Regions from separate parts of the Peribacillus aracenensis genome, predicted to be linked through region 3. Evidence: riboswitches for the same ligand, from Rfam matches in the RefSeq annotation. Region 3 holds a riboswitch; each other region holds the start of a gene.
The links. A riboswitch is a leader RNA that binds a small molecule or an ion and turns the genes downstream of it on or off. The one in region 3 is predicted to bind S-adenosylmethionine.
Positions count from the first base shown of each region.

Region 1 (3,135 bases), on a different contig from region 3:
TTCCTGCTAGAACGGCTTCCACAGCAGAACGGAAAGCCTTGGCCCCGCCTTCTGCTCCGTCGGGGTGCCCGTGAACTCCCCCTCCAGCATTAATCACGCTATCGAGCCCAAAATCCTTGATCAGGTCCGGAACCATGCCCGGATGAATGCCTGCAGAAGGAACAGGGAAGGCTTTTTTCCATGAAAGTTCATCCTTTGTCAGAGCTTCAGCAATCGCCAAGGTCTCCTTTTTTTCCAGTGCGACATTTCCATAAGGGGATGGGAACAAAGATAAATCCGCACCTGATAACCTTACTAATTTACCAAGTAATAATGGATAGCCGATCCCGTAAAATGATGAAGCTGCCAATGCCCCGCTATAGGCGGGGTGCGCCATGATCGGCAACTTGATACGATCATGTTCACTCAAGGCCTGCAATACATCCAAACCATATGTATGAACGTTGAACAATAAAGCATCTGCCCCTGCTTCAGCCGCCTGCTCTGCCTTATCCAGTAATTCAAATGTTTTCCCTGATAGATTGACAGCATATAAAGTACGGTGGCCAGTGGTTTCATGGACTTCATTCAATATTCTTTTTCCCGTTTTTATTCTATCGAAAAATGGAGTCAGTTCCTGGTCGAAGAGGATCTCATCATCTTTAACTAGGTCGACGCCCCCTAATGCTTGTTGCCTCAGTTGCTCATTATGGAATGCCAGGTCTCTTCCTAATACACCTTTAAAGATGCTCATCACCAGAGGACGGTTAAATACGCCAATCTTTTCCCTTATGCCTCCAATGCCAAATTGCGGTCCGGGAAAAGCGTTTTGAATATCACCGACAAAATCCAGGTCTATGAGTTTTATTTCTCCGTCCAATGAAAGTTTGCCGAAGACAGTCGTGAGGATTGCAGGTAAATCAAGGGAAAAATTCCCTGCCGGATAGGCAATTTTAATAAGCGAACGGTATACTTTACGATTAAAGTAGCTGTTTGCCCTCTCTTCTTCCAAAAGTGGTGTCACCGATACAACGCGCCCCTTATGTTTTTCCAGTTGTTTCTGGACTAAATGTGGCAGGTCCGTCCATGTCCCGACAGTCAAACCTAGGGCAATGCTCTCTGCTTTTTTCTCATGATTTCCAGTGAAGTCATGAATTAAATAAGTAGCGACTATCTCGCTCATCTGATCACTCCTATAACACGTTAGTAAACTCTCGATGTCATTAAACTGAAATGGTCTCAAAATGGCAAAAGCCCCTTCATAAAGAAGAGGCTTTAAAAAGCCATCTTCTTATCTCCCAGCCATTGGCTGCAAGAATTAGCACCGTGCCTTGTGGATTTCAGGAAATCCGGCGAAGAATTCCGCCCCATTTTACAATGGAATTACGGTCGGTTGCTGGGCTTCATAGGGCTAGTCCCTCCACCTGCTCAAAATAAGAAAACGCTGATATATAAATTGCATTCAAGTATCGAAAGATTAAGAATTTATTTTGTATTCTGACAGGTAATCCCTACTTTGTCAATAAGTTTTAACTATTTTAACGGTGAATAAGTCGGATACCTCAATCCATCGTTAAAATAAGTTTAATGTACGTATTCGTTCCACAGCCTCTTCAAGCCGTTCTTCCGAGGTCAGCAGCCCTACCCTGACGTAACCTTCGCCAAATTCACCGAATCCATTCCCTGCGGCAACAGCTACGTGGGCATGCGCTAATAAATAGTCTGCAAAACTCTCTGACGTAAAACCTTTAGGTACCTTGAGCCAGGCAAAAAACGATGCCGCAGGCGCTTTGACATCCCAGCCGATTGCCCTCAATCCCTCAATGAAAACATTCCTTCGACCTTCGTACATCTGCACTAACTGCTCTACACAGCTCTGCGAATCAAGCAAAGCACTTGCCGCAGCTTCTTGTATCGCCGGGAAAAGACTCACATAAAGATGGTCTTGTAATAGTTCAAGAGCTTCTATTACACTCTTATTCCCCACTGCGAAGCCTACTCTCCATCCTGCCATATTGTATGTTTTCGATAGTGTGTATATTTCTATTCCTACATCCTTCGCTCCCTCCGATTGGAGAAAGCTTATCGGTTTTTTTCCGTCGAATCCGATCGCGCCATAAGCGAAATCGTGGACCACACAAATGGAATGCTCTTTTGCGAAGGAGACGGTTTCATCAAAGAAACTATCAGTTGCAGAAGCACCTGTGGGATTATTCGGATAGTTCAAGAACATCATTTTGGCTTTATCAAGTACTTCTTTATGTATGTCATCATATTTCGGAAGAAAATCATTTTCTTCTGTCAGAGGCATGAGTTCGGTCTTTGCCCGGGCTAAAACAACTCCGGAAAGATAATCGGGATAGCCGGGATCTGGAACAAGGATTGTATCACCTGGATTCAATAAACACTGCGGCAGTTCGACAAGACCTGCCTTCCCCCCGAAGAGAATCGCCACTTCGCTATTCGGATCCAGCTTGACACCGTATTCTCGTTCATAAAAGACGGCGGCAGCATCTTTCAAATATTGATGTCCCCGGAATGGCGAATATTTATGATTAATCGTTTTTTCAGCAGCCGACTGCAAACTTTTCACGATATGTTCTGGCGTCGGCTGATCAGGGTTTCCCTGGCCTAAATTAATGACATCATGTCCTTGCTCCGTGATTGCATTGACTTTTGCGACTAGTGAAGCAAAAAACTGCTTGGGCAGGTCCTGAAGCTGGCCGGATTTTTCGAATTGCAACATTTATACACCTTCTCTGAAATTTCTTGAAATTCTAGTCACAAATGATATATGTTTATCATAGTCTTGTAAAGCATTTTTTACATGTGGAGGTTTTAATCGATGAAATGGAAAATAGCTTGTATTCAAATGGATATAGCCTTTGGTCAACCGGATATCAATTTTCAGGTTGCAGAACAATGGTTGGAAAAAGCAACACGGTCAGAACCCGATATCGTCATTTTACCGGAGCTTTGGACAACAGGATACGACTTGACCAGGTTAAATGAGATTGCTGATCAGGAGGCAGAAAAAACGATTGAATTTTTAAAAACACAGGCACAAAAACACCAGATTCACATCATAGGCGGTTCCATCGCGAAAAAGACAAGCAAGGGAATCTATAACACGATGATCATCATCGATAAACATGG
Region 1 covers NZ_JANZMJ010000033.1:4,423-7,557, forward strand. The annotation lists gene mtnW (2,3-diketo-5-methylthiopentyl-1-phosphate enolase) at 1-1,162, opposite strand, end outside; SAM riboswitch class I at 1,268-1,419, opposite strand; gene N0M92_RS23490 (pyridoxal phosphate-dependent aminotransferase) at 1,553-2,725, opposite strand; gene N0M92_RS23495 (carbon-nitrogen family hydrolase) at 2,825-3,135, shown strand, end outside.
Region 1: it holds a riboswitch for S-adenosylmethionine, as region 3 does, so the genes downstream of both, mtnW (2,3-diketo-5-methylthiopentyl-1-phosphate enolase) here and N0M92_RS11020 (O-acetylhomoserine aminocarboxypropyltransferase/cysteine synthase family protein) in region 3, are expected to answer to the same signal.

Region 2 (3,135 bases), on a different contig from region 3:
TCGATGTTGAATACGCCGTTAGAAGACCAGCCGTGCTCGTCATCGCCAATCAGTTTACGGCTCGTGTCTGCAGACAAAGTCGTTTTGCCTGTACCGGACAGACCGAAGAATAAAGCGACGTCCCCTTCACGTCCTACGTTAGCAGAGCAATGCATTGGAAGGATTCCAGCCTCTGGAAGTAAGTAGTTCATGATCGAGAAGATCGATTTTTTCATTTCTCCTGCATATTCCGTTCCGCCGATCAGGATGGTACGGCGTTCAAATGAAACGATGATGAAAGTTTCGGATGTAGTTCCGTCAACTTCCGGGTCTGCTTTGAAGTTAGGTGCAGAAAGGATTGTGAATTCAGCTTCGTGACCTCTCAATTCCTCTTCGTTTGGACGGATGAACAAAGTATGGGCGAAAAGGTTATGCCAAGCATATTCATTAACAACACGGATCGGAAGACGTGATGATTCATCTGCACCAGCGAAACCTTTAAAAACAAAAATCTCTTCTTTTGCTTTTAGGTAGTCAACTACTTTATTATATAGTTTATTGAATACATCTTCGGAAATTGGCTGGTTCACTGGACCCCAATCGATTTTATCTTTAACTGATGCTTCTTCAACGATATATTTATCTTTAGGTGAACGACCTGTATATTTGCCAGTTTCAGCTTTTACCGCACCGGTTGATGTTAGAACGCCTTCATTTCTGCTTAATACTTTTTCGACCAATTGAGGAACTGAAAGTTGAGTTTGCACATTGTTTCCTGTTAATAATTGGTGTAACTCATTAGAAACGTCTACAGAATTCATATATGAGGTACCTTCCTTTGTTTAAGTTTTTAGATTACAATTAGTATAACACATTCATTTAATTAGTCTATACTATTTCTTTTAATTTGTGATTATTTTCAGTTGGTTGCGTTAATCATTTTCATCCGGCAGGAACCGATTCAGGATTACCGCATAAACTTTCATGAAGATAATTTTATTTTAATAGGAAGTAAGTAAGCAATATATGGCTAAAGGGAAAGTCAGGATGTCGTTCCTTTTCGGATGCTCATTCCTTTATTATTAATGGCAATTTACAACATTTCTATTCGTATTTTGCATTGTAAGCCCTTCTAGGACGTTGCAACAACATGTTTTTTCAAATGAACGCCATTCTGGATGGATATCATCTTTTTAGAAAAGCATTGACAAGTTCCAGCCAGATACGATAATATCTTAAATTGTACGGATTCTCTTATCCCGAGTTGGTGGAGGGACAGGCCCTTTGAAACCCAGCAACCTGCCATAATGAACTTGACTCCAAGATCGATCGCCGAAAATAAAGCGAAGGTCTTCAAGGAATAGTGGTGATGGTGCTAACCTGAGCAAGGTAAAAACCCTTGAACGATAAGAGTGAAAGGATAGAAGACAGAATGTTAAACCTTTCCTCATTTGCCAGGGAAGGTTTTTGTGTTTTTTAATAAGTAATTCTGTGTCTATAGTTGAAACTAATGAGGGAAACGAGTTCCGTAAAATTCAGGCTTTTGCCTGCAACATACTAACTTCCAAGGAGGAAATATGATGTCAAAGAAACGTCTATTTACTTCTGAATCTGTTACAGAGGGCCATCCGGACAAAATTTGTGATCAGATTTCAGATTCCATTTTAGATGCTATCCTAGCTAAGGATGCAAATGCACGTGTTGCGTGTGAAACTAGCGTAACTACAGGTCTTGTACTTGTTGCCGGTGAAATTACAACCTCCGCTTACGTAGATATTCCGCGTATCGTTCGTGATACGATTAAAGGAATTGGCTACACACGTGCGAAATACGGTTTCGATGCTGAAACTTGTGCCGTGTTGAGTTCCATTGATGAGCAGTCTGCCGATATCGCAGCTGGTGTCGATAAAGCATTGGAAGCTCGTGAAGGAAACATGTCAGAGGAAGAAATCGATGCAATCGGTGCAGGGGACCAAGGTCTTATGTTCGGATTTGCTTGTAATGAAACAGAAGAGCTTATGCCGCTTCCGATTTCATTGGCGCATAAACTTTCATTCCGCTTGGCTCAAGTCCGTAAAGATGAAACTCTTGCTTACCTGCGCCCTGATGGTAAAACACAGGTAACTGTGGAATATGATGAAAATAACGTTCCTGTACGTGTAGATACGATCGTTATCTCTACACAGCATGATGCAGAAATTACGCTTGAACAAATTCAAGCCGATCTAAAAGAACATGTGATCGAAGCAGTCGTTCCAGCTGAATTGATCGATGCCGATACTAAGTACTTCATCAACCCGACTGGCCGTTTCGTAATTGGCGGACCTCAAGGGGATGCTGGTCTTACTGGACGTAAAATCATCGTTGATACTTACGGCGGATACGCTCGCCACGGCGGCGGTGCATTCTCTGGTAAGGATGCTACTAAAGTTGACCGTTCTGCTGCATACGCTGCTCGTTATGTTGCGAAAAACATCGTGGCAGCCGGCCTTGCCGACAAAGCGGAAGTTCAATTGGCCTACGCAATTGGTGTTGCAGAGCCAGTATCTATCTCAATTGATACGTTCGGAACTGGTACAGTTAGCGAAGAAGTCCTTGTTGACCTAGTTCGCGCTAACTTCGACCTTCGTCCAGCAGGTATCATCAAAATGCTTGACCTTCGTCGCCCGATCTACAAACAAACAGCTGCCTACGGACACTTTGGCCGTACAGATGTCGATCTTCCATGGGAACGCACGGACAAAGCAGAAACATTAAAAGCACAAGCGTAATCCATATAAAAAAGGGTGTCCCGCAATTAGCGGGGCACCTTTTTTATGGATTAATTTTGCCGTCAGCGGGAATAATTCAAGAAATCCCAAAAAAATTCAACTTACGTGCAATACGCGTGAGTCAGGGGCGTTTACAAGTTTGTTTGGGTCAACTACTCGTAAGTTAGAGCAGTTTACTCGTGAGTTAGTAGCAATTACTCGTAAGTTAGAGCAATTTACTCGTGAATTAGTAGCAATTACTCGTGAGTTAGAGCGTTTTACTCGTGAGTTAGGGCATTTACTCGTAAGTTAGAGCAATTTACTCGTGAATTAGAGCAGTATACTCGTGAGTTAGAGCGTTTTACTCGTGAGTTAGTGCAGTTTACTCGTGAGTTAGAGCAGTATA
Region 2 covers NZ_JANZMJ010000005.1:194,560-197,694, reverse strand. The annotation lists gene pckA (phosphoenolpyruvate carboxykinase (ATP)) at 1-800, opposite strand, end outside; SAM riboswitch class I at 1,231-1,392, shown strand; gene metK (methionine adenosyltransferase) at 1,557-2,750, shown strand; gene N0M92_RS07875 (hypothetical protein) at 2,890-3,042, shown strand.
Region 2: it holds a riboswitch for S-adenosylmethionine, as region 3 does, so the genes downstream of both, metK (methionine adenosyltransferase) here and N0M92_RS11020 (O-acetylhomoserine aminocarboxypropyltransferase/cysteine synthase family protein) in region 3, are expected to answer to the same signal.

Region 3 (3,135 bases):
CCATATTGCTGAAAATCCGCCTTCGCGAACAGAAATAGAAAAACTATATAAAATCAGCAATTTGGAATTGAAGAAGTTCTTCAATACTAGCGGTCAAAAATATCGGGAGCTGGGATTAAAGGATAAGCTGAAAGAAGCTTCTGAAGCAGAGATGCTTGATATATTGTCCACGGATGGCATGCTTCTGAAAAGGCCGATTGTTACAGATGGCACTAAAGTGACGGTAGGTTTCAAAGAAGAGCAATTCGAACAGGTTTGGAACTGAAATTTCACAAAATATTTGGTTAATTCCTTACTTAAACACACTATCTACCTTATAATGAAATAGATAAAATAAGATGTACATATGGAGGGTTAATAATGACGACAACACCAAAAGAACTTCGTTACACTAAAGAACATGAATGGGTCAAAACGGAAGATGGAAAAGTGCGCATTGGGATTACCGCTTTCGCACAGTCCGAGCTTGGGGACATCGTATTCGTTGAGCTTCCGGAAATCGGCGATGAATTGAAAGCGAACGAACCATTTGGAAGTGTTGAATCCGTTAAGACCGTTTCTGAGCTTTATGCACCTATCAGTGGCAAGGTTGTTGAAGTAAACGAAGATTTAAGTGACAACCCTGAATATGTAAATGAGTCTCCTTATGAAAAGGCATGGATGGTCGTGCTTGAACCATCTAATAGCAGTGATATTGAAAACTTGATGAGCGCTGAAGAGTATGAGAGTTTAATCAACGGTTAAAAAGAAGGAGAGGGGGGACTGAATAGGCCTGCTCTCTTTTTCATTTTATACAGCGGCAGTTGCGCACATAATTCATGAGATGGAGTGATGACATGGAGTGGGGCGAATTCGATAAAGTGATCATTGTAGAAGGCAGTTCCGATAGAAGAAAAGTTGCCTCCGTTTTAAATGAAGATGTGGAAATAAGATGTACAAATGGGACCATATCATTGACTAAGCTGGATGAATTAGTGGATGAATTGATGGATCGCGATGTTTATCTCCTTTTTGACGCAGATGAATCAGGAGAAAAGCTGAGGAAGCAGTTCCGAAGGGAAATGCCGGAAGCGAACCACCTGTATATTAATAAAATGTACAAAGAAGTGGAAAGCTCACCCGAACATCATATCGCAACTGTGCTACTATCTGCCAATATGAATGTGAAAATGAAATTTTTAAGTCAAAGGGTGAACGACTAATTGATGCAGGAATGGAAAGAAGAAGAGTGTAAGCTTGCTGTTGAAAATGGGGAAACCTTTTGCTTATATTTATATACGCCTTTATGCGGCACTTGTCAGGTTGCCTCCAAGATGCTGACGATTTCCTTGGAGCTGTTCCCGGAATTGAAGGCAGGCAAAATGAATATGAACTATGTCCAAGCAATTGCCGAATCATATGAAATCGAAAGTGTGCCCTGTTTATTGCTTTTCAAAAAAGGAAAGCTGCACAAGAAAATATATGCCTTTCAATCCGTTCCTTATTTGTACGGATTGCTTAAGGAAATCAACTAAGAAACCAATCAGAACAAGTGGTTGGTTTCTTTGTTGCGGACATTTGAATGCGAGAATGAAATTAAACAAAGAATATTCTAACAATTCGTTGACTGATTTATTCTAAAATGATATATTTTGAATTAAGTAATGGGAAAATTTAATAGTTCTTATCAAGAGTGGCGGAGGGACTGGCCCGACGAAGCCCGGCAACCGGTATAAATTTTATATACGGTGCTAATTCCAGCAGAGTGTTGGCTCTGGTAGATGAGGTGTGTTCTTGAGACCTCTTCTTGTTGAAGTGGTTTTTTTGTTTATAAAAGGCCAGATATCATATAATTCCAACTAAATCCATAGAAAAAGGTGAAACCATATGTCAGGGAAAAACTTGCGTTTCGAAACATTGAGTGTTCATGGCGGTCTGCAAACTGATGAAACAGGTGCCCGTGCAGTTCCTATCTACCAAAGCAATGCATACTTGTTCAAAGACACCGACCATGCAGCGAATTTATTTGGCCTAAAGGAGAATGGATATATATATACACGGCTTCATAATCCCACGGTCAGCGTTTTTGAGGAAAGAATGGCCTTATTGGAAGGTGGCATCGGCGGATTGGCAACAGCAAGCGGAATGGCTGCCATCTCACTTTCAATCCTGAACATTGCCGCTGCAGGTGATGAGATTGTTTCAGCCTCTACATTATATGGCGGTACGTATAACCTTTTTGAAAATACTCTTCCTAAATATGGGATCAAAGTGAAGTTCGTTTCTCCCGATGATCCTGAAAATTTCAAAAGGGCGATTACGCCAAGAACTAAAGCCATTTTTGCCGAAACGATCGGTAATCCAAGTTTGAGGGTGCTTGATATTGAAGCGGTAGCGAAAATCGCCCATGAAGCCGGCATACCTTTAATCATCGATAATACCTTTGCAACACCATATCTTTGCAGACCAATTGATTTTGGCGCGGACATCGTCATCCATTCCGCTACAAAATGGCTTCTGGGAAATGGAACGACACTAGGCGGTGTCATCGTGGATGGAGGGAAGTTCGATTGGAACTCGCCAAACTACCCTGGCTTCACGGAGCCTGACCCAAGTTACGACGGTCTTGTATACGCCGAGGCAGTTGGACCTGCCGCATTCATAACGAAAGCCCGAGTCCAGTTACTTCGTGATTTAGGCCCTGCGCTAAGTGCCCAAAGTGCATTCCAGTTTACGCTTGGACTTGAAACGCTGCATGTAAGGATGAAAGAGCATCTATCAAACACCAAGTCTGTCATTGAATATTTAAAAAACCATCCTGCCGTGACTTGGGTTTCGCATCCTGGTGATGAGGATCATCCCGATAAGGCCCTTGCGGATAAATATTTGCCTAAGGGAGCTGGATCTGTCGTGACTTTTGGAATACAAGGTAATCGCGAAGCTGGGGCAAAACTTATCAATTCGGTGGAATTATGGTCCCATGTGGCGAATGTAGGGGATGCGAAGAGCTTGATCATCCACCCAGCCAGTACGACCCATCAACAATTGAATGAGGCGGGTCTTGCGAAAGCGGGTGTAAGTGCCGATCAAGTCCGTTTATCAATTGGGATTGAAAATGTAGACGACTTAATAGAAGATTTAGAGCAGGCAATTGAA
Region 3 covers NZ_JANZMJ010000008.1:166,361-169,495, reverse strand. The annotation lists gene N0M92_RS11040 (arsenate reductase family protein) at 1-265, shown strand, start outside; gene gcvH (glycine cleavage system protein GcvH) at 361-744, shown strand; gene N0M92_RS11030 (toprim domain-containing protein) at 837-1,202, shown strand; gene N0M92_RS11025 (thioredoxin family protein) at 1,206-1,514, shown strand; SAM riboswitch class I at 1,661-1,767, shown strand; gene N0M92_RS11020 (O-acetylhomoserine aminocarboxypropyltransferase/cysteine synthase family protein) at 1,867-3,135, shown strand, end outside.

Region 4 (3,135 bases), on a different contig from region 3:
CTAATGACGGAGGGATAAAAGCTTATTCCCTTTTGAGACAGGCCCTTAAGGAATCGAATAAGGTAGGGTTAGCGAAAATTATCATTCGCTCTAAAGAACAAATGGCGGTAATCCGAGTCGTTGATAATACCTTAGTGATGGAAACGATTCATTATCCGGATGAAGTTCGCCCCACAGCGGATGTTCCGAATATTCCTGCCACCGATACCATTGTAAAAAAAGAAATCGATACTGCTGTATTATTGATAGATCAATTAACGACTACTTTCGATCCGACAAAATACACCGATGACTATCGAACCGCGTTACTTGAATTGATTGAATCAAAGAAAGCAGGACAGACGACGATTCCAGCCAAAACAAAAGAACCAATTTCCAACAATGTAACCGATTTAATGGAGGCATTACAGGCATCCATTGACCGTACGAAACATGATGAAACGGAAATGAAAAAGACGACCCGAAAGAAAGTGGCACCGAAAAAAAAGAAACAAGCTTAAACAGGAAGCTGAGCGGAAGACACATGATGTCGCTCGGCTTTCTGCTTGTTTTAGCAAGGTAATTTGCTTTCTAAATGGTAAGGAAAGTGAATTAATAGGGGGGAGATTTACATAGTAAGGAAAGTGCAAATATGTAAGTGGATCACGATGTAAGAACCAGAATGGAATTAAAATAAAATGGTGGCTGGAAATGAAGGCAAAAAAATTCGCTCCCTAAAGAGCGACAATGAGGAATTCAATCGTGAAAATCAACATATAGGCGAACGGTTGTAGTTTTCGACTATATATTGTGTTCATATTCTACCATATTTAATTCTGAAATAGCAACAAAATTACTGAAACAAACCTATGAATTTTTCTGGAAATCAATGATATTTCCCCCATTTAACAGCTCATGAGGCTTTTGCATTTTCATATTCTTATAAAATACTACAGAATAAAATGGACTTTTAGTATAATTTATACATACAGGATGATATAAATTAAATATGAATGGAAGATGCAAAATGGAAAATGGAAAAATCAAAGCACTTCATGCCGGGAAGCCGAAACAAGAAATTTTTTCAAATATCGAAATCTATTCAGCAATGGATAAACAAGAACAGGATAATGTGACAGTGACTAAATCAGGTATAATTGGTGATGGGGTTGGTAATGTAAAGTTCCATGGAGGTCCTGATCGCGTTTTGTGCTTTTACCCCTTTGAGCATTATTCAATATGGAATGAAAAATTCTCTAAAAAACTGGAAATCCCTGCATTCGGTGAAAATTTAACCGTAGCGGGGATGAGGGAAGAAACAACATATATTGGCGATATTTATCAAATAGGCGAAGTGATTGTTCAAATTAACCAGGGGAGGATACCTTGTTCGACCATTTCCCATTTCAATCAAGAACCTAAGTTTTTGGAACTCGTGCTGAAAACGAGTTTCACTGGTTATTTTGCAAGAGTACTTCAAGAAGGAACGATAAATAAACAAAACGATATTGTGCTGATAGATCGTTTGCAGGAAAAAATTTCAGTTCATTATGCAGCAGAGGTACTCCTTCATAAACGAGATGGGCTGGAAGGAGCAAAGGCTTTACTTACACTAGACTCGTTAGCGGAAGACTGGAAACAAAGGATTTTGAAGAGGGTTCAAGCTGCAAAAGGTTGAATGATTTTTGCAAAAGTGAAAAAAATGTCGATCAGGTATTGAAATTGACAGATTATTAATGTAAATTAAATATAATCAAATTTTGAAATCTTATGAAAATTATATAAATGGATCTTATCGAGAGAGGTGGAGGGACTGGCCCGAAGAAACCTCAGCAACCAGCTTAGGCAAAGGTGCTAAATCCAGCAAGCAGAGCTTGATAGATGAGGAGAATGTTTCAAAAAACCTTCTTCTTTGAGAAGGTTTTTTTTCCTTTTCTCTCATACTCATAGAATACGACAAAAACAGGATTGTTTTTGAGAGAGGGTGTAATGATGAATTTTCGTAAAGACGTGAAAGAAAGAATACTGGTTGGGGAAGGGGCAATGGGGACCTTATTGTATTCGAATGGCATCGATCAATGTTATGAGGAATTAAACTGTACGAACCCAGATCAAATAGAGTCCATCCACCGTGCCTATCTGGAAGCCGGTGCAGATATCCTTCAATCGAATACATACGGAGCCAATTTCAACAAATTGAAACGGTATGGAATTGAAGATGAAGTAAGCAGAATCAATCGCCAGGGAGTCATTCTTGCTAAAAAAGCGGCAAAAGGAAAGGCATACGTCTTCGGTACCATAGGGGCACAGCGGAGCATCAGGAAATCGGATTTAAGCATGGAAGAGATAAAACGGGGTTTTCGTGAACAGCTATACAGTCTTTTGATGGAAGACCCTGATGGGATTCTCTTGGAAACATTTTATGACCTGGAAGAACTGGAAACCGTCCTGCAAATCGTTAAATATGAAACTGGACTGCCGATCATAGCAAATGTTTCGATGCATGAACTGGGAAATCTTCAAAATGGAATCCATTTAAATGAAGCTTTTCAAAAACTTGAGCAACTGGGTGCCGATGTTGTTGGGGTGAATTGCCGTCTCGGTCCACATCATATGATTCGGGCCTTGGAAGAAGTGAGTTTGCCAAAGCAAGCATCAATTGCCATATACCCAAATGCCAGCCTCCCGGATTATGTGGATGGAAGGCTCGTCTATAAAGCTGTGCCTGAATACTTCGGTTCAAGTGCCCTAGAACTTCGTGAGCAGGGTGCCGCAATCATAGGAGGGTGCTGTGGAACGACTCCGCTGCATATTCAAGCTGTAAAGAATGCGATTGGAAGTTTGGCTCCTGTGAAAGAGAAATTTACGAAATCCCGTGAAATAGAAATAATTGAAGTGAATGATAGAGAATTGGAACGTCCCCTGTTCGAAAAGGCCAAAACAGAAAGGACGATTCTAGTTGAACTTGATCCTCCGAAAAAGTTAGGTATAGAGAGCTTCATGACTGGTGCCGAGGTTTTGAAAAAAGCAGGGGTCGATTCCATTACATTAGCGGATAATTCGCTTGCCTCACCAAGGATATCGAATGATGCACTGGCTAATTTACTGAAAAACCAATTGAATATAGAGCCGATGGTGCATATAACATGCCGTGAT
Region 4 covers NZ_JANZMJ010000013.1:16,238-19,372, forward strand. The annotation lists gene ku (non-homologous end joining protein Ku) at 1-500, shown strand, start outside; gene N0M92_RS14275 (MOSC domain-containing protein) at 1,007-1,657, shown strand; SAM riboswitch class I at 1,769-1,867, shown strand; gene N0M92_RS14280 (bifunctional homocysteine S-methyltransferase/methylenetetrahydrofolate reductase) at 1,972-3,135, shown strand, end outside.
Region 4: it holds a riboswitch for S-adenosylmethionine, as region 3 does, so the genes downstream of both, N0M92_RS14280 (bifunctional homocysteine S-methyltransferase/methylenetetrahydrofolate reductase) here and N0M92_RS11020 (O-acetylhomoserine aminocarboxypropyltransferase/cysteine synthase family protein) in region 3, are expected to answer to the same signal.